DNA from 4 places in the Massilia sp. P1_C10 genome. Region 4 is predicted to be linked to each of the others. Evidence: predicted binding sites of a transcription regulator. Region 4 holds the regulator's gene; each other region holds the start of a gene.
What was found. Region 4 encodes sigma-54, which starts transcription at its own class of promoters, with help from an activator protein. Its sites were predicted from a motif close to TGGCANGNAANCTGCTTT; they were not measured.
Positions count from the first base shown of each region.

Region 1: glnA (type I glutamate--ammonia ligase) is a predicted target of sigma-54. The motif match lies at 3,145-3,162, and genes of this name have one in related genera.
Region 2: AC1D02_RS01385 (ammonium transporter) is a predicted target of sigma-54. The motif match lies at 2,780-2,797, and genes of this name have one in related genera.
Region 3: AC1D02_RS18625 (PEP-CTERM sorting domain-containing protein) is a predicted target of sigma-54. The motif match lies at 2,047-2,064, and genes of this name have one in related genera.

Region 1 covers NZ_JBFUAC010000001.1:327,240-332,635, forward strand. Annotated here, with positions in the region: gene AC1D02_RS01620 (transglycosylase domain-containing protein) at 1-1,012, shown strand, start outside; gene AC1D02_RS01625 (TAXI family TRAP transporter solute-binding subunit) at 1,174-2,511, shown strand; gene AC1D02_RS01630 (rhodanese-like domain-containing protein) at 2,508-2,966, opposite strand; gene glnA (type I glutamate--ammonia ligase) at 3,229-4,644, shown strand; gene AC1D02_RS01640 (DUF4124 domain-containing protein) at 4,825-5,325, shown strand; gene glnL (nitrogen regulation protein NR(II)) at 5,322-5,396, shown strand, end outside.
Region 2 covers NZ_JBFUAC010000001.1:275,746-281,141, forward strand. Annotated here, with positions in the region: gene hydA (dihydropyrimidinase) at 1-215, shown strand, start outside; gene AC1D02_RS01380 (Zn-dependent hydrolase) at 233-1,474, shown strand; gene AC1D02_RS01385 (ammonium transporter) at 1,531-2,733, opposite strand; gene AC1D02_RS01390 (zinc-dependent alcohol dehydrogenase) at 2,990-4,150, shown strand; gene AC1D02_RS01395 (allantoate amidohydrolase) at 4,206-5,396, opposite strand, start outside.
Region 3 covers NZ_JBFUAC010000009.1:111,061-116,456, reverse strand. Annotated here, with positions in the region: gene AC1D02_RS18640 (M20/M25/M40 family metallo-hydrolase) at 1-244, shown strand, start outside; gene AC1D02_RS18635 (CHRD domain-containing protein) at 651-1,268, shown strand; gene AC1D02_RS18630 (hypothetical protein) at 1,329-1,601, opposite strand; gene AC1D02_RS18625 (PEP-CTERM sorting domain-containing protein) at 2,158-2,874, shown strand; gene AC1D02_RS18620 (hypothetical protein) at 3,539-3,682, shown strand; gene AC1D02_RS18615 (alpha/beta fold hydrolase) at 4,467-5,273, opposite strand; gene AC1D02_RS18610 (aldehyde dehydrogenase family protein) at 5,287-5,396, opposite strand, start outside.
Region 4 covers NZ_JBFUAC010000008.1:154,798-160,193, reverse strand. Annotated here, with positions in the region: gene AC1D02_RS17670 (KpsF/GutQ family sugar-phosphate isomerase) at 1-173, shown strand, start outside; gene AC1D02_RS17665 (KdsC family phosphatase) at 173-709, shown strand; gene lptC (LPS export ABC transporter periplasmic protein LptC) at 714-1,322, shown strand; gene lptA (lipopolysaccharide transport periplasmic protein LptA) at 1,347-1,904, shown strand; gene lptB (LPS export ABC transporter ATP-binding protein) at 1,904-2,659, shown strand; gene AC1D02_RS17645 (RNA polymerase factor sigma-54) at 2,663-4,159, shown strand; gene hpf (ribosome hibernation-promoting factor, HPF/YfiA family) at 4,231-4,584, shown strand; gene AC1D02_RS17635 (enoyl-CoA hydratase/isomerase family protein) at 4,679-5,396, shown strand, end outside.

The sequences.
Region 1 (5,396 bases), on a different contig from region 4:
CCTGCACCAGGGCGCGGGCTGGAAAGAAGTGGCCGACGCCAGCGTCAAGGAACGCCAGGAAGTGTATTCGTGGCTGATCAACACGCACCGCAAGCACGCGCAGGACAAGCGCATCGCCGGCCTGATCGAAATCGAAGCGTTCCAGAAGATCCACGCACAGTGGAAGAAGATGGGCTATCCGTTCGACTCGCTGGTGCCGTCGTACGCCACCGTGCTGGGTGCGTCGGCCGACCGGCCGGCCGCGCTGGCCGAGATGATGGGCATCATCGTCAATCAGGGCCAGCGCAAGCCGATCCAGAAGATCGACACGCTGCACTTCGCCAAGGACACGCCGTACGAGACCGTCGTCAGGCACGTCAAGAACGACAAGTTCGAGCAGCCGATTTCAGCGGAGGTGGCGCGGGTCGTCGCCGAAGAGATCCGCGGCGTGGTCTCGGACGGCACCGCCAAGCGCGTCAAGTCGGCGTTCGTCGCGGCCGACGGCAACATCATCGCGGTGGGCGGCAAGACCGGCACCGGCGACCAGCGTTTCGACGTGTATGGCGGAGGCGGACGGCTGATCGAGTCGCGCTTCGTCAACCGCTCGGCGACCTTCGTCTTCAACATCGGCGAGCGCTTCTTCGGCAGCATGACGGCATATGTACACGGGCCGGAGGCGGAGCATTACGACTTCACCAGCGCGCTGCCGGTGCAATTGCTGGTGGCCCTGGCGCCGACCTTGATGCCGATGATCGATCCCGAGGCGGCGGCAAAGCACAAGGCCGCGGCGGAAGCGGCGAAGGCTGCTCCGGTTGTCGCAGAGGCGAAGGTCGAGAAGGCGCCGGAAGGGGCTGAAAAGCCGAAGGCAGCCCCGCTGAAACCGAAGGAGCCTGCTGTCGCTGAAGACAAACCCAAAGCGGCCGTCGCCAAACCGAAAGATCCGGCCGCGGTGGAGGACAAACCGAAAGCGGTTAAGAAGGCGGCGCCGAAACCGAAAGAGGAAGTGCCGCAGCGGCCGCAAGAGCTGTTCTAGCAAATGGGGTCAGGTCCGCAGGACCAGACCCCGAGCATTCACGCGGCGCCGAAAGCATCGGGGTCAGGTCCTGCGCGACCTGACCCCATTTTTCATGCGGCGCTTGCATAGTCGCGCGAATGTGGGCATCTTAGCGATCCATGAAACCTCCACGCCGCCTGATGTCCCGCATTCGCAAGTTCACCCAGTTCTCTTTCCGCGACCTGGTGGCCGCTGCCGGCCCAACCATGCTGGTGATCGCCGCCGTCTGCGCGCTCGCTTACGTGATCGTCGATCCGGCGCCGCCGCGCCACGTGTCGCTCGCCACGGGCCAGGAAAATACCGCCTACGAGGAGTTCGGCAGGAAGTACGCGGCCGTGCTGGCCAGGGACGGCGTCAAGGTCATGCAGGTGCGCTCGCTCGGCTCGCAGGACAACCTGCAGCGGCTCCAGGAAGGCAAGGTCGATGTGGCGTTCGTGCAGAGCGGCTCGACCAGCGAAGCCGAGGCGCATCGCAAGGGCCTGGTGTCGCTGGGCAGCCTGTTCACCGAACCGGTGTGGCTGTTCCTGCGCGAACCGGTGAAGGTCACCCAGCTCAATCAGCTCAAGGGCCTGAAAATTAATCTCGGTCCGGAAGGCACCGGCATCCCGAAACTGTTCCGCCAGGTGCTGTCGCTGAACGGCGTCGAACCGGCCGACCTGACCATCGGCGCGCTGGAAAACACGCCGGCGGTGGTGGAACTGTTGGAAGGGCGCATCGACGGCCTGGTGTTCTCGTCCGGACCCGACGCGCTGCTGGTGCAGATGCTGCTGCAGACGCCTGGCATCAAGCTGTTCAACTTCGACCAGGCCGAGGCCTACGCGCGCCGCCTGCCGTTCCTGTCGCACGTGGTGCTGCCGCGCGGGATCGTCGACCTCGGACGCGACCTGCCGCCGCAGGACTATCACCTGATCGCGCCGACCGCCACCCTGGTCGCGCGCGCCAACCTGCATCCGGCGCTGGTCGAACTGTTCGTGCAGGCCGCCAGCGAAATCCACGGCGGCGCCGGCTGGTTCCAGAAGCAGGGCCAGTTCCCGTCGCCGCAATACACCGAAATTCCGGTCGCGCGCGAAGCGGCCAAGTTCTACAAGGACGGCCCGCCGCTGCTGCAGCGCTATATGCCGTTCTGGGTCGCCAACCTGTTCGACCGCCTGTGGGTGGTGGTGGTCGCGCTGGCCGCGCTGATCATCCCGTTTTCGAAAGTGGTGCCGCCGCTGTACGTGTGGCGCATCAAGTCGCGCGTGTACCGCTGGTACGGGCAGCTGCGCTCGGTGGAGCAGGCGCTCGACGAGGCCGACGGCCCGCGCCGCGACCAGATCTGCGCCGAGCTGCTCAAGCGTCTGGAGGACATCGAGGAGCGCGTGAACCGCATGTCGATCCCGCTGGCGTTCGCCGACAGCCTGTACGGCCTGCGCAGCCACATCAACTTCGTGCGCCAGCGCGTGCTGACGATGAAGACCGCCGCCGCGGTGGCGCGCTAGCCGCCGATCCAGGGCAGGCCGGCCTTGCACCAGCCGGCGACCTGCTTGCGGTGGCCGGCGGCGTCCTTGTCGCCCTCGAAGCCTTCGAGGATGTCGAAGGCGTTGTGGAAGCCATGCTCGGTCGCCAGCTTGGCCGCATGGCGCGAGCGCACGCCGGAGCGGCACATGAACAGCAGCACGTCGTCCTTGCCGGCCACTTCGCACAGCTGCTCGACGAACTGCGGATTGGCGGTGCCGCTCGGCCAGCTGCTCCATTCCACCGCTGTGTGCTGGCCGGGCGGCAGCAGCACCTGGCCGACCCAGTGGCGCTCGGCATTGGTGCGCACGTCGACCAGCTTGGCGTTCGGTGCGGCCTGCAACAGCGCGAACGCTTCCTGCGGCGTCACGGCGCCGGCATACGGCTGGTCGGTCCCGCGCTGGCGGGCAGTGGCGAGAAGTTGGTCGACGACGTTCATGGCTGGGTTCCCGATGGGCAGTGGATAGCCTATTATAGAGTCAGTAGCAAATTCGCACTTTTGGGGCGCGATGCACCAAAATGGTGCGTTTGACGTAAAATGCACCAAAATGGTGCAATATTTTCTCCCCAACACGTTGCCCCCGTCGTTGTTCAGCTTGCCGCTGCCCAATTTCGGCTGGCATGGAATCTGCTACGAATGCGCTGTGAGTTTGCGTCGCCTCTTGGCGAAGCGCACCCCCTTTTTAATTTAGGAGATTTGAATGGCAAAGACCGCCGCAGAAGTGTTGAAGATGGCCAAGGACAACGAAGTCAAATTCGTTGATTTCCGTTTCGCGGATACGCGCGGCAAAGAGCAGCACGTCACCGTGCCTGTGTCCCACTTCGATCTCGACAAATTCGAGTCCGGCCACGCCTTCGACGGCTCCTCGATCGCCGGCTGGAAGGGCATCGAAGCGTCCGACATGATCCTGATGCCGGATCCGTCGACCGCCAACATCGACCCGTTCATGGAAGAGACCACGCTGTTCATGCAGTGCGACGTGATCGAGCCGTCCGATGGCAAGGGCTACGACCGCGACCCGCGCTCGATCGCCAAGCGCGCCGAAGCCTATTTGAAATCGTCGGGCCAGGGCGACACCGCCTACTTCGGTCCCGAGCCTGAATTCTTCATCTTCGATTCCGTGCGCTGGAAGATCGACATGTCGGGCTGCTTCGTGAAGATCGATTCGGACGAGTCCTCGTGGGCCACCGACGCGAAAACCGAAGGCGGCAACCATGGCCACCGTCCGACCGTCAAGGGCGGCTACTTCCCGGTCCCGCCGGTCGACTCGTTCCAGGACATGCGCTCGGAGATGTGCCTGATCCTCGAAGCGATGGGCATCCCGGTCGAGGTGCACCACCACGAAGTGGCCGGCGCCGGCCAGAACGAAATCGGCACCCGCTTCTCGACCCTGGTCGAGCGCGCCGACTGGACCCAGAACCTGAAGTACGTGGTGTGGAACGTGGCGCACAGCTACGGCAAGACCGCGACCTTCATGCCGAAGCCTATCGTCGGCGACAACGGCTCGGGCATGCACGTGCACCAGTCGATCTGGAAGGACGGCAAGAACCTGTTCGCCGGCGACGGCTATGCCGGCCTGTCGGAGACCGCGCTGTTCTACATCGGCGGCATCATCAAGCACGCCAAGGCCCTGAACGCAATCACCAACCCGGGCACCAACTCGTACAAGCGCCTGGTGCCGGGCTTCGAAGCGCCGGTCAAGCTGGCCTACTCGGCCCGCAACCGTTCGGCCTCGATCCGCATCCCGCACGTGGCGAACCCGAAGGGCCGCCGCATCGAGACGCGCTTCCCGGATCCGCTGGCCAACGTCTACCTGTGCTTCGCCGCGCTGCTGATGGCCGGCCTGGACGGCATCGCCAACAAGATCCATCCGGGCGAGGCAGCGTCGAAAGACCTGTACCACCTGCCGCCGGAAGAAGACGCGCTGATCCCGACCGTCTGCTCGTCGCTCGAAGAAGCCCTCGACGCGCTGAACAAGGACCGCGAGTTCCTGACCCGCGGCGGCGTGTTCAGCGACAGCATGATCGATGCCTACATCGAGCTGAAGATGCAGGACGTGCAGCGCATGCGCATGACCACGCACCCGGCCGAATTCGACATGTACTACTCGCTGTAAGCATTTCGACAAAAGGCGTTATCGCGATGGCAGCAGCTGTGAATGCGCTGACATCGAATGTGTAAATGCCGTGTAAAAAACGCGATGAAAGCCACGTCTTTCATCGCGTTTTTTTTCGAATGTTGTATATTCGGGTTGAGCCAATTTATCGCACGCCCGCCGCGTGCTGCCCTGATGCCAATGACAAGCCGTCTCGCCGTACCTGCCGCTATTGCAGCGCTTTCGCTGCTGCTGTGCGGCGCCGCCGCGCACGCCGACAGCACGATCTACAAGTGCGTCGACGCCGACGGCCGCATCGAATTCACCGACATCAACAAGCGCAATTGCAAGGTGCTGGAAGGCCTGGGCCAGATTCCGGCGCCGCCGCAGCACCGCAGCAGCAACGCGCCGTCGCCCGCGCGCGCGCCGGCGGTGGTGCCGGCCGATTTCCCCAAGGTGAACACCTCGCAGCAGAAGGCGCGCGACGACGACCGCCGCGGCATCCTCACCGACGAATTGCGCGACGAAGAGAAGAAGCTGGCCGACCTGCGGCGCGACTTCAACAACGGCGAGCCGGAACGCCAGGGCGGCGAGCGCAATTACGCCAAGTACCAGGAGCGCGTGGCGCAGATGAAGGACAGCATCGGCCGCGCCGAGAAGAACGTCGACGCCCTCAAGCGCGAGATCGCGAACATCCGATGAGCCGCAGCGCTGCCGGCGACGCGCGCCTGGCCGGCCTCGACCTGCTGGCGTCGGCGGTGCTGCTGGTCGGC
Region 2 (5,396 bases), on a different contig from region 4:
TGGTGTGGGATCCGGAAGGGACCCGCACGATATCGGCCAGGACGCAGTTCGCCAAGGGCGGCTTCAACGTGTTCGAGGGCCGCACCGTGCGCGGCATCCCGACGTACACGGTGGCCGCCGGCAAAGTGGTGTTCGAGCGCGGGGAGCTGCGCGCCGTCGAAGGCGCCGGCCGCCACATCGATCGTCCCGCATTCACCGCAACCAGCGCAGCCTGAACGAAGAGAGTAAAAACATGAACGAACTGCGAATTAATGGAAGCCGCCTGTGGTCGTCGCTGATGGAGCTGGCGCGGATCGGCGCCACGCCGAAAGGCGGCGTCAAGCGCCTGGCGCTGACTGACCTGGACCGCCAGGGTCGCGACCTGGTCGTCGGCTGGGCGCGCGAGGCCGGCCTGTCGATTACCGTCGACCAGATCGGCAACGTGTTCATGCGCCGCGAAGGAACCAACCCGTCGCTGCCGCCTGTCGTCACCGGCAGCCATATCGACACGCAGCCGACCGGCGGCAAGTTCGACGGCAACTACGGCGTGCTGGCCGGCCTCGAAGTCGTGCGCACGCTGAACGACCTGAAGATCCAGACCGAGGCGCCGATCGAAGTCGCGTTCTGGACCAACGAGGAAGGCTCGCGCTTCGTGCCGGTGATGATGGGCTCGGGCGTGTTCTGCGGCGCGTTCTCGCTGGAGACGGCGTACGCGGCGAAGGACACCGAAGGCCTGACGGTGAAGGACGAACTGGCGCGGATCGGCTACATGGGCGAGCAGGTGCCGGGCGACCATCCGATCGGCGCTTATTTTGAGACGCACATCGAGCAGGGACCGGTGCTGGAGGACGCCGACAAAGTGATCGGCGTGGTGCCGGCGGTGATGGGCCTGTCGTGGTACGACTGCGTGGTGACCGGCATGGAGGCGCACGCGGGGCCGACGCCGATGGGACTGCGCAAGGACGCGCTGCAGGTATCGACGCGCATCATGCAGGAAGTGGTGCAGATCGCGAACCGCTATCCGCCGTACGGCCGCGGCACGGTGGGCATGGTGCAGGTGTTCCCGAACAGCCGCAACGTGATTCCGGGCGAAGTTAAATTCAGCATCGACCTGCGCAACGTGAACGACGAGCTGCTCAACACGATGCACGAGGAGATGCTGGCGTTTATCGAGAAGACGCGCAGCGAGAGCGGCCTTCAGATCAGCATCGAGCGCGTGTCTTACTATCCGCCTTGCCCGTTCCATCCGGACTGCGTCGGCGCGGTACGCGCGGCGACCGAGAAGCTGGGATATTCGACAATGGATGTCGTCTCGGGCGCCGGCCACGATGCGATCTACGCGGCGCGGCTTGCGCCGGCCGGGATGATCTTCGTGCCTTGCAAGGACGGCATCAGCCACAACGAGATCGAGGACGCCAAGTCGGATCACCTGGAGGCGGGGTGCAATGTGCTGTTATTGGCGATGCTGGAACGGGCGAAGGTCGTCGCCGGCTGATCGAAGATGGGGTCAGGTCCGCCGGACCTGACCCCGGTTTTGCCGGCGCCGCGCATTCAGAACGAAGTCTCGCGCTCCGGCGTGGCGCTGATGTTGTGAATCGAGAGATCTGCGCCGTTGAATTCCTGTTCGGCGTCGAGGCGCAGGCCGACCGCCAGCTTAATTAGTCCATAGACCGCGTATCCGCCGCCGGCGGCGATCGCGATCCCCAGCGCGGTGCCGGCAAGCTGCGACAGGAAGGACACGCCGCCAAGCCCGCCCAGCGCCTTGCTGCCGAAGATGCCCGCCGCCAGGCCGCCCCAGGCGCCGCACAAGCCGTGGAGCGGCCACACGCCCAGCACGTCGTCGATCTTCCATTTGTTCTGGGTCCAGGTGAACATCAGGACGAAGATGGCGCCCGCAACCGCGCCGGTAGCCAGCGCGCCGAGCGGATGCATCAGGTCCGAGCCCGCGCACACCGCGACCAGGCCGGCCAGCGGCCCATTGTAGGCGAAGCCCGGATCGTTCCGGCCCATCAGCAGCGCCGTCAGCGTGCCGCCGGTGAGCGCCATTAGCGAGTTTACGGCCACCAGCCCGTTCATCTTGTCGAGCGTCTGGGCGCTCATCACGTTGAAGCCGAACCAGCCGACGGTCAGAATCCACGCGCCCAGCGCAAGGAAGGGGATCGACGATGGCGGGTGCGCGGCGATCTTGCCGTCCTTGGTGTAGCGCCCGCGCCGCGCGCCCAGCAGCAGGATCGCCGGCAACGCGACCCAGCCGCCGACCGCATGTACGACCACCGATCCGGCGAAGTCGTGGAACTCGGCGCCGAACAGCGACTGCAGCGCGGCCTGCACGCCGAAGCGGTGGTTCCAGGCGATGCCCTCGAACAGCGGGTAGATCAGGCCGACCAGCAGCGCCGTGGCCATCATCTGCGGATGGAATTTCGCACGCTCGGCGATGCCGCCCGAGACGATCGCCGGAATCGCCGCGGCGAACGTCAGCAGGAAGAAGAACTTGACCAGCTCGTAGCCGTTCTTCGCGACCAGGGTGTCGGTCGCGCCAAGGAAGTTGACGCCGTAGGCGATGCTGTAGCCGACGAAGAAGTAGGCGATGGTGGAAATCGCAAAGTCCGCGAGGATCTTCACCAGCGCGTTGACCTGATTCTTCTTGCGCACCGTGCCGAGCTCGAGGAAGGCGAAGCCAGCGTGCATCGCCAGGATCATGATTCCGCCGAGCAGGATGAAGAGCGCGTCGGCACCTGTTTTGTATCCGTCCATCCAAAACTCCCTGAAAATGTGCAGCTTATTGTCGATGCATTGGTACAGAGCAAAAAACGTGCCATTTAGGTGCGGGGCGGTGCCTGATCTGTTCGCGCTTATGCACCGCCTATGACCAAATATGCACCAATTTGGTGCGGCATGTTGCCTTGATGGCGTCAGCGATAACTGACAGCCGCACCCGCCTCCGTCCGATGAGAACGCCCTCGTAATGTTGTTAGGCTTGCCACTTTGACCTAACCACACGAGGGATACAATGCGAGCGCTCACTTACCACGGCAGTCTTGACGTCAAGGTCGATACGGTTCCCGATCCAAAAATCGTTGAGCAGGACGACGTAATCCTGAAGGTCACCGCCACCGCGATCTGCGGATCGGACCTGCACATGTACCGCGGGAAGATCCCGGCGATGAAGAGCGGCGACATTCTCGGCCACGAGTTCATGGGAGAGGTGGTCGAAACCGGCTCCCAGGTGACCAGGCTTCAGAAGGGTGACCGCGTGGTGGTGCCGTTCGTGATCGCCTGCGGGAGCTGCTTTTTCTGCGACATGGACCTGTACTCGGCGTGCGAAACGACCAATCCCGACCGCGGCGCGATCATGAACAAGAAGAGCCTGCGCTCCGGCGCCGCGCTGTTCGGCTTCAGCCACCTGTACGGCGGCGTGCCGGGCGGGCAGGCCGAGTACGTGCGCGTGCCGAAGGCGAACGTCGGGCCGATCAAGATTCCCAAGAACCTGGCCGACGAACAGGTGCTGTTCTTGAGCGACATCCTGCCGACCGGCTACCAGGCCGTGCTCAACACCGGCGTGGGCAAGGGTGGCAGCCTGGCGATTTTCGGCGCCGGCCCGGTCGGGCAGATGGCGGCGGCCAGCGCGCGCATGCTCGGCATCGAGAAGATCTTCATGGTCGACCATCACAAGTTCCGCCTCGATTTTGCATGCAAGACCTACGGCGTGGTGCCGATCAATTTCGAAGACTGCGACGCCGCCGACTTCATCCTGCAGGCGACCGACGGACGTGGCGTCGACGGCGTGGTCGACGCGGTGGGTTTCGAGGCCAAGGGCAGCAAGGTCGAAACGGTGTTGACCGACTTGAAGCTGGAAGGCAGCAGCGGCAAGGCGCTGCGCCAGTGCATCGCGGCGGTGCGGCGCGGCGGGACGATCAGCGTGCCGGGCGTGTACGCCGGCTTCATCCACGGCTTCCTGTTCGGCGACATCTTCGAAAAGGGCATCGGGATCAAGGCGGGGCAGACGCACGTGCAGAAGCACATGCCGGAGCTGCTCAAGGCGATCGAGGAGGGCAAGCTACATCCGAACGCGATCATCTCGCACCGGCTCAAGCTGGAGCAGGCGGCCGAGGGCTACAAGATGTTCGACAAGAAGGAAGACGACTGCCGCAAGGTCGTGATGACGCCGTAGCGTCAACTGCGGGGACTCGGCGTCCCCGTCGCTCCGCCGGACCTGACCCCAGGGGTTAGGCCGCGGCGCGGAACGAACCGAAGAAATCGAGCAGCACGCGCGCCGCGATATCGGCATCGTCCGCCGTCATGGTCTCGAGCCGGTTGTGGCTGATGCCGCCGTTGCCGCAGCGCGTGAACAGCATCGCGACGTCGGTCATCTTGGCCATCGCCATCGCATCGTGTCCCGCACCCGACGGCAGGTCGTAGCGTGGCAATCCCGCGCGTTCCACCGCAGCGCCCAGTTGATCCATCATCCAGGGCGCGCATGGCGCCGCAGCCGCCGACACGACCTGTTTTACGCTCGCTTCGACCTGACGGCGCGCACAGATCGTGGCGATCGAATCGAGCACCTCCTTCGCCGCCGCCAGCCGCACCGCGTCATCGGCCGCGCGAATATCCAGCGACAGTTTGCAGTGCCCCGGAATCACGTTGACCGACCCATTCGGCACTTCAAGCTGGCCGACCGTGCCGACCAGCGACGCGCCCTGGCTGCAGCGCTGTTCCACCATCAGCACGATTTCCGCTGCAGCAGCAGCAGCGTCTTTGCGCATGTTCATCGGCGTGGTGCCGGCATGGCTCGCAAGCCCGGTCAGTTCGACCAGGTAGCGCGAGCTGCCAGCGATCGCAGTGACGACGCCCAGCGCAAGCCCATGCTCCAGCAGCACCGGCCCCTGTTCGATATGCACCTCGACGAATCCCAGCACGTCTGCCGGATTGCGCGCGATCGCGGCGATGGCGCCCACGTCATGACCCGCGCCTGCCAGCGCGTCGCGCATGGTCGTGCCATCGGCGTCGACCGCATCGAGCAGCGCCATGTCGAACTGGCCGGTGATCGCGTTACTGCCCAGGAAAGTGCTCTTGAAGCGCACGCCTTCCTCTTCGGCGAATCCGATGACTTCGAGGTGGAACGGCAGCCGTTCGCCACGCGCGTGCAGGTGGCGCACGATCGCCAGCGGCAGAAGGATGCCGAGCCGGCCGTCGTACTTGCCGCCGTCGCGCACCGTGTCGTAATGAGAACCGGTGAGCAGGGTCTTCGCTCCAGGCACGTCGGACAGGTAGCGGCCGACCACATTGCCGACCGCGTCGATGTGCGCCTCCATGCCGGCTTCGCGCATCCACTCCATCAGCTGGCTGGCGGTGCGCCGGTGCGCCGGCGTCATGTACGAGCAGGTGAGGCCGTCGTCGGCATCGCTCCATGCGCCGAT
Region 3 (5,396 bases), on a different contig from region 4:
CATCACCGCCAAGCTGGATAACCACACCGACCTGGCCTGGACGGCGAACACCGAGCCGGACCTGGCCGGCTACCGCGTGGTGTGGCGCGACACCACCGCGGCGCAGTGGCAGGGCAGCCAGTTCGTCGGCAAGGTCACGTCGGTGAACATGCCGCTGTCGAAGGACAACGTGTTCTTCGGCGTGCAGGCGGTGGACAAGGACGGCAACGTCAGCCCGGCTACGTATCCGATTCCGGGACGGTAAATTGGAATTGGTGAGTTCGCGGCTCTGTTTCGCGCCGGCGACAACCACGGGGACTCGGCGTCCCCGGTCGCTCCGCCGGACCTGACTCCGACTCGCTGCCGGCGCTGCTGCACGCCGCAACGATGGCCTACTTCGAATGCGCAATGCGGCCGCCCCCGATGACAACGGAAAAATCGACGCGGTCGCCACGTTCTATGTGCGTAATGGCCTGCCGCTGCGCGAGTAGCTGCCCGGCGGAAGGGGGCAGCTCCTGCTGACCTGCAGGCGCTGTCGACTTTTCTTACATCTCTGCGCGCACTACGTGACCGGCACGGGCGCATGCCCGGCAAGCGGCGGGTGGCATGCCGTATGCTTGCTAATTCTGAGTCGGGGGCGCCAGGCTCGCGATAAAAAAGGAGGAAACATCATGAAAAATTTTCTTTCTCCCATCCTTGCGAGCGTCTTGCTAGCAACGGCTGGCGCAGCAGATGCGGCGATCATCAGTTACATCGCTACGCTGAACGGCGCCAACGAATTCCCGCCGAACGCGTCGCCTGCGACCGGAATGGCGACGATCACGATCGATGACATCGCCAATACGATGCGCTTGCAAGTTGACTTTAGCGGATTGACCGGACCGACGACTGCCGCGCATATCCATTGCTGCACGGCAGTACCGCTCGCAGGCACCGTGGGCGTGGCAACGACGACGCCAACGTTTGCCGGATTTCCGACAGGCGTCACGGCCGGAACCTACGACAACACTCTTAACTTATTGCTGGCGAGCTCGTACAACCCCGCCTATATCACGGCCAATGGCGGGACAACGGCGTCGGCCGAAGCGGCGCTGTTGAGCGGGATAGCGCAAGGCGGGAGTTACCTCAATATTCACACCAGCACGTTTGGAGGCGGCGAAATCCGCGGCTTTCTGGTTGCCAGGGCGGTGCCGGAACCGGGCGGCTTCGCGCTGCTGGCGCTCGGCAGTGCCGCGTTGTTCGCCGCGCGGCGCCGGCCGCGGACTGCCCCCATTTTGGGTGAGCTTTGACTACACGCCGGAAACTGGCATGTCACCCAGTCGCCACCGCGCAACGCTGCGTTGGCGGCATCAGTGGGCATACGGATTGAAATAGTCCCGCTCTTCAGACTGCGTCGATTTGTAATGCTTCACCGCCTCCACGGCCTCTGCGTACACTTCGGCGCGCGTCCTGCCTGCCGGGCCGGCCGACGCGGTCTGAACCCCGGCGACCGACGAGCCGCTGGTGGTCGCCCCCGCCACGGGCGCACTGTCACTCGGCAACTGCGAAGGACTAATCAGGCCGTTAGCGCAGCCAGTTATCAGCAGAAACGTCGCTGCCAGAGCAGCAAATTTAGTGTTCACGATCTTCTCCCGTTCGGTGCGATATCAAGATCAGAATAGTCACGCGGGTTAGATGATGCAATCGCGACAGGGGAAGAAACTTTGATGCGGCCGTAACTGCTCAGCCAAGCCTTTGCGCTGAATTTTTTGACCATATACGCCTTAAGATCCTTGAGATCTTCCTCCGCCGAGGCGAGAAAGACCACTCGAACTCTCACAGCGAATTTTCTTCATCGAAGCCGGCGAAGAAATCCTGGGCGGGACGAAATTTGCCGTTCTCTATTTACCATTCCCCATCACTAGAACGCGTACTAGCGCCATGTTTCCTGCAGCGCCTCGTAGGACCGCGAGTGTCGAGAAATCTTACATTTACCTTTGCACAAATGCAGCAATGGACAGTGTGACGAGCAGCAATCTATCCGCAACGCATTGTTTTCAAAAGAAAAAATTCCTTTCCTGACGAAAAAGGCATGAATTATGCTTTTAGCCAATGCCACGATCGTTGGTGAGCATTGTCTCGTGGAAATTAAGTTCGGTTCCTGAAGTCAACTCATGTCCATTATAAAAAGGGAGCGTCATGTTCAACCTCAACCTTATTAAATCCGGCAGACTCGCCGGTTCGATTCTCGCCACCGCACTGGTGATGTTTGCAGCATCCGCTAACGCGGCGCCCACTGTGATCACCGGCACTTACGATACGAACAGCGATCCGACCAATACCGCCGCGCCGGCGGGCTCCACGCCGCCGTACACGATCACAGCCACATCGTCGACCAGCGGCTACGTGCTATTCCATCCTGACCAGGCATTCACCTTCGGTCAGCTGACGAATTTGAACGCAATGTTCCAGAGCAATTCGGGCGGTTCGGGCGGCGGTGCGCCAAGGCTGCGGGTGCAGCTGGACACCAACCATGACACGGTTGCCGACGGATCATTTTCGATTTATCTGGGCAATTCGCCCAGCTATACCGATTCCGATGCAGTACTGAACGGCTACAGCGGATTCAACGTGATCGGAAACAATGACGCGGGGCGTTATGATTTGTCGGGCGCTCTCGGCGGCAGCCCATTCACCAACTATGCCGCGGCGTTAGCGGCATTCGGTGGCGCTGACGTGCTACGTCTTGGCTTTGTTGTCGATACCTTTCCCCCGTTCGCTGACCGCAACCTGACGCTCTTCAGCATTAACGCGATCGCGGACATCAATGGCGCAGCGGTGCCGGAGCCGGGCTCGCTCGCGTTGTTGGGACTGGGGTTGGCCGGGCTGGCGTTGCGCCGCCGCACGAAAGTGTAGGACCTTTGACGCGCCAAGAGCGAGCCTTCGACGAGCGATGAAGCATCGGTTGCGAGTTCGTCGAACGGCCCGCTCTTTTCCTATTTTGGCTTTCAGCGTCGCCTTGTGCGCGCTCACCTCGACCACCAGAGGTCCAACTCGCCCGGCTCGTAGGAAGAGCTGGGCCGGGATCACTCATTGCTGAGACCATGTGCAAGGTCGGCTCTAATCCGGCTCCCCTTAGCTGAACTCCGATGAGCTCGTGTCTCAATGTCGGCTCTGACCCCGGCTCCGGACCCCGGCTCCCGCGCCGTTACCTTAACTCGGCCTGGTGTGTCCGCGTTGTTGCTCGCGCAACCCTTCCATCAAAAATGGCTCTCCCCGGATGAGGTCGTATCACAATGGCGGATCAGACTCTGACTTGATGTGAAAAATTTGCCATGGGCTTACGGCGCGAGGCCGGCAGACTTGACCCAATAATTCCCAAAGTTCCTTTGACCCCATAGTCCCTCATTCCTAACCCTATTGCTCCTTTCGGCCAAGGCTAGGCTCAGCCATGCAGCTGGCCGTTTTCAAGACACTCCCTCCTTGCAAATTCGGCATGGGGTTCTCACATAAGCGATGTTTCGGAAATAGAGCGAGACGGTTTGTTGGTCAACTAGCCGCAACTTACAGGAGAGAAAAAATGGCAGCGAATGGTAATGATGAGAATGATGTGGAAGAGCTGGATGATGACGAAGAACCGGACGATTTCGACGAAACCGACCCGTACAGCGATGAGGAAAAGGAACAAATGGGTTCGTCCGAATTCTTCAACGATTACGACTGATCTCGCGTGGAGGGGCCGCAACGGTTATCTCAACACATTTGCAGGATTCGAAAAGGGTGAAGAGTCGGGATGGAGTGCTACGTAAGTTCGAAGCCGTCTCATAGTGTGTTTTCGCAACAACAGTCACAGCGATCTCACCGATCGCCGGCCAAGTAGATTGTTACGGTCGCCCTAGAACAGACAGAGCGATCTGCACATTACTACGGTTGGGGGAATTTGGTGGGCCTCCCGTGAGTCGAACACGGCACCAACGGATTATGAGTTTGCCAGCGAAAGCATGTCCGTAGGGAAATCGAGGTAAAGTAAGCGAAGGTTGGTGAAGGCAATAGTATACAACGAATCAATGGGTTAACGAAATATAGATCAATCTACGGATCGTTACGAGTGTACCGCTGCTGTACCGGATTCGGCCCAAGTGGGGAGGATAGCCAGCGCAGTGGTGGACTTGCGGATGGTGGCGTTGTGGGCTTCAGCCGAACATGCTATCGCAGAGGCAAGGTCGAGGCGGATGCGAGTCCTGAAACAGCAGCGACATCCGGGCGCCCGTCCCTTGTCGCGCCTCGTGCAATAGCTTCGCAGCAGAGCATAGCGATTGCCCTTCCCATCTTTTTGCTGGGGTTTGAGATGAAATTTGAAAACCTCTACTGGGATGTTGGCTCGATGGAAATCGACTGAGTCTACCCATCAATCCTCGCAATCGGCGACTCGTAATTCGGTACCCATTTCAAGGCGGCTCTCTGCTATCAGTTCGATGGCGAGCGTCGCCCAAATAAAACGGCCTCGCTCAGTGGCCTTGAGCGCGACACTTTGTCAAAAAGACAGTCACCGCCGACAAAGCGGTGTGAGGGTGTTCCTCGTGCGGTACATGACGGCAGTCATCGAGAACGAGCAGTTCGGCGTGGGGGACGCGGCCCTGTATTTCATATAACTGCTCCAGCGTTCCAAATTGGTCTTGCTTGCCCTGTATCGCTAGCAGCGGGCTCGCGATGCTTTGAATTATCTCGGCGATGCTCCAGCGGCTGAACGCGGCAGACAGCCAACAATCACTCCAACCCTGGAATACGCCGGCAGGGTCGTCGTGCAGGCATGCAAGATGAGCCGCCAACCGCCCGTCGGGCCAGCTTGCCTGCAGCCGCGCGATGCGCTCGCGCGCCAACTGTTCGACAAACACATGCGGGGCCAGCACCACCACAGCACCCGCATGCCCGGGGAATGCTGCGGCATACAGCAGCGCGATTGTGGCGCCATCGCTATGCCCGAGAATTATCGGAGGCTCGCGTGCGGCATCGATGCCGAGTGCGACAAACAACGCAGGCAGATGCTCGCGCGCTTCCCGCTCCATGTAATCCACTGGCCAGCCCTGTCCAGATGCAGGGCGCGCCGTCGAGTGCCCGTAGCCGTACCGCGAAAAGACCAGGCCGCGGCAGCCGCTAGCAGCACACAAGGCGCGCGGCCACCGCCCCCACGTCGCGGCCGAACCGAGTCCTTCATGCAGGAATACAATCAATGGCGCATTGGCGCGCTGGCCGCTGATCAATTCATATTCAAGTGTGACGGTCCGATCATCAAGCGCGATCGCAATATGCTGCAAGTCGGCTCCTTTGCTATTGGCGCGGACTGGCCAGGAAATCGGACAGCGTGCCGCGAGGGGCAATGCTACCACCACCCGCTGAGCCATTCGCCGCCAGCCAGTCATGCCGGTTGATGAGGATGC
Region 4 (5,396 bases):
TGCGCGACGTGATGCACGCCAACCCGCGCCGCATCCATCCCGAGCAGCTGGCGGTCGATGCGGTCGCGATCATGGAAGAATTCCGCATCAACCAGATGCTGGTGGTCGACGCCAACGACAAGCTGGTCGGCGCGCTGCACATCCACGACCTGACCCGCGCGAAGGTGATCTGATGACCGACACCACGCTCGACCACATCCGCCGCGCCGCCGCCATCAAGGTGCTGATCCTCGACGTCGACGGCGTGCTGACCGACGGCAGCCTGACCTACGGCGAGCACGGCGAAGTGACCAAGACCTTCAACGTGATGGACGGCCTGGGCATCGAACTGCTGCAAAAGACCGGCGTGCAGGTCGCCATCATCAGCGCGCGCAAGTCGCCGGTGGTGATCCGCCGCGCCGCCGACCTGAAGATCATGCACGTCTACCAGGGCACGCACGACAAGCGCGTGGCCTTCGCCGACCTGCTAGAGACCACCGGCTTCACGGCGGAGCAGTGCGGCTACATCGGCGACGACGTGATCGACCTGCCGCTGCTGCGCAAGGTCGGCTTCGCCGTCACTGTGCCGAGCGGCCATCCCGAAGTGCAGCACCGCGCCCATTACGTCACCCGCGCGCCGGGCGGACGCGGCGCCGTGCGCGAGGTGTGCGACATGGTCATGCGCGCGCAGGGCAACTACGACGCGGCGCTGGCGCCGTATTTCGCATAGCGCGATGAGCCGCGCCAACCACAAGCGCACCGCGCATCGCTGGCAGGTCGGCGGAATGCTGATCGGCGGCGTGGTGCTCGCGCTGGGCAGCTTCTGGCTGGTTCAGGTGATCAACGGCGGCGACATCGGCAAGGCGTCCGATCCGCTCAAGGGCGAGCCCGACTACACTGTCGAGAAGTTCAGCTTCGTGCGCATGACGCCGGCCGGCAAGCCGCGCTACATCATTTCTGGCGACAAGCTGACGCACCGTCCCGACAACGACGTGTCCGACGTCGAGGGGCCGGTGATGCAGAGCATGTCGGAGACGCAGCATCCGACCACCATCACGGCCAACCATGCCCGGCTCGACCAGGTGCGCAACGTCGTCGAACTGCGCGAAAACGTCAACATCGAACGCCCGGCGTCGGCCGCAGGCCAGCGCCTGCGCCTGAAAACCGAAGCGCTCACCGTCCTGCCGGACGACGAGCAGATGAAAACCGCGGCGCCGGTCGAGATGCTCTCGGGCGCCAATACGATCACCGGCGTGGGAATGTTCGCCGATAACGCCGCGCGCCACGTGAACATCGCCAGCAAGGTGCATATCGTGCTGCCTCCGCCGCCGCCGCGCCGCTAATCCACATTAGAAACCCAGGACAACATGAAAAAGACCTTGCTGCTGATCGTGCTGATGGCCGCCACTTTCCAGATGGCCCAAGCCGAACGCGCGGACTCGAACAAGAAGACGGAGATCACCGCCGATTCCGGGTCGGTGGACGACGTCACGCAAATCCGCACCCTCGTCGGCAACGTCCAGCTCACGCGCGGCACGCTGGTCATGAAGGCCGGTAAAGCGGTCATGCGCACCGACCCGGAAGGGTTCAGCTATGTCACGTTCACCGCGTCGGCCGGCGGCCTGGCCACCTTCCGCCAGAAGCGCGATGGCGGCGATTTCTGGGTCGAGGGCGAGGCCGAGCGCATCGAGTATGACAACAAGGCGGAGATACTGAAGATGTACACGCGGGCCAAGCTGACCAAGCTGGAAGGCGCGCGGGTCGCCGACGAAGTCGAAGGCGCCTTCATCTCCTACGACAGCCGCAAGGAATTTTCCAGGGTCGAGAACACCAATACCGGCGAATCGAAACCGGGCGGCGGACGGGTCAAGATCACGATCCAGCCTCCCGTTAAGTCCGCGCCGGCGCCGGCGGGAAAGCAATGATGGATACAAAATCCTGCGGTAACACCCTGATCGTGCGCGGCCTGCAAAAGAGCTACGGCAAGCGGCTGGTGGTGCGCGACGTTTCGCTGCAGGTCGAATGCGGCGAAGTGGTCGGCCTGCTCGGCCCGAACGGCGCCGGCAAGACCACCTCGTTTTACATGATCGTCGGCCTGGTGCCGTCGGACGCCGGCTCGATCGACATCTCCGGCGTCGATATCTCCAGCCTGCCGATCCACCGCCGCGCGGTGCTCGGCCTGTCCTACCTGCCGCAGGAGGCCTCGGTGTTCCGCAAGCTGACGGTGGAGGACAACATCCGCGCCGTGCTCGAGCTGCAGAAGGTCGACGGCAAATCGCTGACCAAGGACCAGATCAACGAGCGCCTCGATACCTTGCTGGCCGACCTGCAGATCGAGAAGCTGCGCGAGAACCAGGCGATGTCGCTGTCGGGCGGCGAGCGGCGCCGCGTCGAGATCGCGCGCGCGCTGGCGACCAATCCGCGCTTCGTGCTGCTCGACGAGCCGTTCGCCGGCGTCGACCCGATCGCCGTGATCGAGATCCAGCGCATCGTGCGCTTCCTGAAGGAGCGCGGCATCGGCGTGCTGATCACCGACCATAACGTGCGCGAGACGCTCGGCATCTGCGATCGCGCGTATATTATCAATCAGGGTGCGGTGCTTGCTTCGGGACGTCCCGACGACATCATCGCGGACGAATCGGTGCGCCGCGTCTACCTGGGCGAACATTTCCGCATGTAAGCCATGAAACAGTCACTGCAACTACGGACTTCCCAACACCTCGCGCTGACGCCGCAGCTGCAGCAGTCGATCCGTCTGCTGCAGTTGTCCACGCTCGAGCTGCAACAGGAACTGACGCAGCTGCTGTCCGATAATCCGCTGCTCGAACGCCTCGACGACCCGCTCGACAACTCGGTGCGCCTGCTGGCCGATGGCGCCATCGGCACGCCGGCGTCGCCGGGCGAAGCGCCGTCCGAGCCGGGCGCGCAGGACGCGCCGCCGGGCGAGGGCAGCGGCGAGGCGCCCGGCGCCGGCGAAGGCGAGGGCGGGGGCGACGGCGAAACCCCCGAGGCGGCCGGCGGCGACAGCGAGGACTGGGGCGAGGCGGGCCGCAACAAGACCCCCGACGACGAGGATTCGCGGCCGCAGATCGAAGCGTCGGCGACCACCCTGCGCGATCATTTGATGGAGCAGATGCGCCTGGCCATGCTGGGCACGCGCGACCGCGCGCTGGTCGAACTGATGATCGACGCGCTCGACGACAACGGCTACCTGACCGAGTCGCTCGAAGAGATCCTCGAGCGCCTGCCGCCCGAGCTGGAACTCGACCTCGACGAACTGAAGACCGCGCTGTCGCTGCTGCAAAGCTTCGACCCGGCGGGCGTCGGCGCGCGCAACGCCTCCGAATGCCTGGCGCTGCAGATCAAACGCATGCCCGGCGTGCCGCTGGTCACGCGGCGCATGGCGCTCGACATCGTCTGCAAGCACCTGGCCTGGTTCGCCCAGCGCGATTTCAACAAGCTGAAAAAAGCCCTCGACTGCGACGACGAGGACCTGCGCGAGGCGCAGGCCGTGATCCGCAACTGCAATCCGCATCCGGGCGCGGCATTCGGCACCGGCGCCTCCGACTACGTGGTGCCGGACGTGATCGTGCGGCGCGCGAAGAACGGCTGGACCGTCTCGCTGAACCAGGAAGTGATGCCGCGCCTGCGCGTCAACAGCATGTACGCCAACCTGCTCAAGAACGGCAAGGGCGAAGGCCAGCTGGGCGCGCAGCTGCAGGAAGCGAAGTGGCTGATCAAGAATATGCGCCAGCGCTTCGATACGATCCTGCGCGTGGCGGAGGCGATTGTCGAGCGGCAACGGAACTTTTTCAGCCATGGCGCGGTTGCCATGCGTCCACTTGTGCTGCGCGAAATTGCTGATACACTGGGTCTACACGAGAGTACGATATCTCGTGTGACAACCCAAAAATACATGCTCACGCCGCATGGTATGTTTGAGTTGAAATACTTTTTTGGGAGCCACGTCGCCACCGAAGCAGGGGGAGAAGCATCCTCCACGGCGATACGGGCACTCATCGTGCAACTCACAGGAGCCGAAGACCCTAAAAACCCTTTATCAGACAGTAAGATCGCAGACATGCTGGGGGAACAGGGGATGGTTATTGCACGACGCACGGTCGCCAAGTACCGTGAAGCGCTCAAGATACCGCCAGTGGCCCTCCGTAAAAGTTTGTAGATCGACCTCACACGCTGTTCCTCTGCGCGTATGACGCACGAACAGGTAGCGACATCATCAAAGGAGTGTGTATGAATCTCACAATCAGTGGACATCATCTTGAAGTGACCCCAGCCATCCGTGAATACGTACAGAACAAACTGGAGCGAGTGAAGCGTCATTTCGATCAAGTGATCGACATCGCCGTGATCCTCACCGTCGATAATCTGACTGAAAAAGAAAAACGGCAAAAAGCCGAGATCAACTTGAGGCTGCCGGGTAAAACCGTGAATGTCGCCAGCCTGTCACACGACCTGTACGCTGCCATCGACAGCCTGATCGACAAGCTCGATCGACAAGTCATGAAATACAAATCCCAAGTGCAGGAGCACAACCACCAGGCCATCAAGCATCTGCAAGAGCCGGAGCTCCCCGCCGCCGCATAAGGCCGGCATCACCTGAAAGCGAGGGCGCCGTCGGCGCCCTTTTTGTATCTGGCGCCTGCGTTAAAATACGCCCTTTCCGACCACGATCCCGACCATGACCGACTTCGTCAAAACCCGCATCGCCAACCGCACCGGCATCATCACCCTGGACCGCCCGCGCACGCTCAACTCGCTGTCGCTGGAAATGATCCGCGCGCTGTCCGACGTGCTGCTGGCGTGGCGCGACGATCCCGCGGTGGACGCCGTGGTCCTGCGCAGCAGCACCGACAAGGCGCTGTGCGCCGGCGGCGACATCCGCTACTTCCACGACGTCGGCACCTTGCCGACGACCGGCGGCAGCGCCTCGCTGGAAGACTTCTTCACCGAGGAATACACGCTCAACCACCTGATCCACTTCTACCCGAAGCTGTATGTGGCGGTGATGGACGGCGTGGTGATGGGCGGCGGCCTTGGCATCTCCGAAGCGGGCCCGGACACCGGCCTGCGCGTGGTCACCGACGGCACCAAGCTGGCCATGCCCGAGGTGAACATCGGCCTGTTCCCGGATGTGGGCGGCAGCTACTTCCTGGCGCGCGCGCCGGGCAAGCTTGGCCTGTACCTTGGCCTGACCGGCCTGACCGTGCGCGCCGCCGATGCGCTGTACGCCGGCCTGGCCGACACCTTCGTGCCGCAGGCGCAGATGCCCGCGCTGGCGCAGCTGATCGAAGAGACGCCAGGCGCGGAGCTGCGCGCGGCGATTACGCAGTTTGCCGCGCCGTTTTCGGCAGGCGTCGGCACGCTCGAAACGGAGCGCGCGTCGATCGACCGCCACT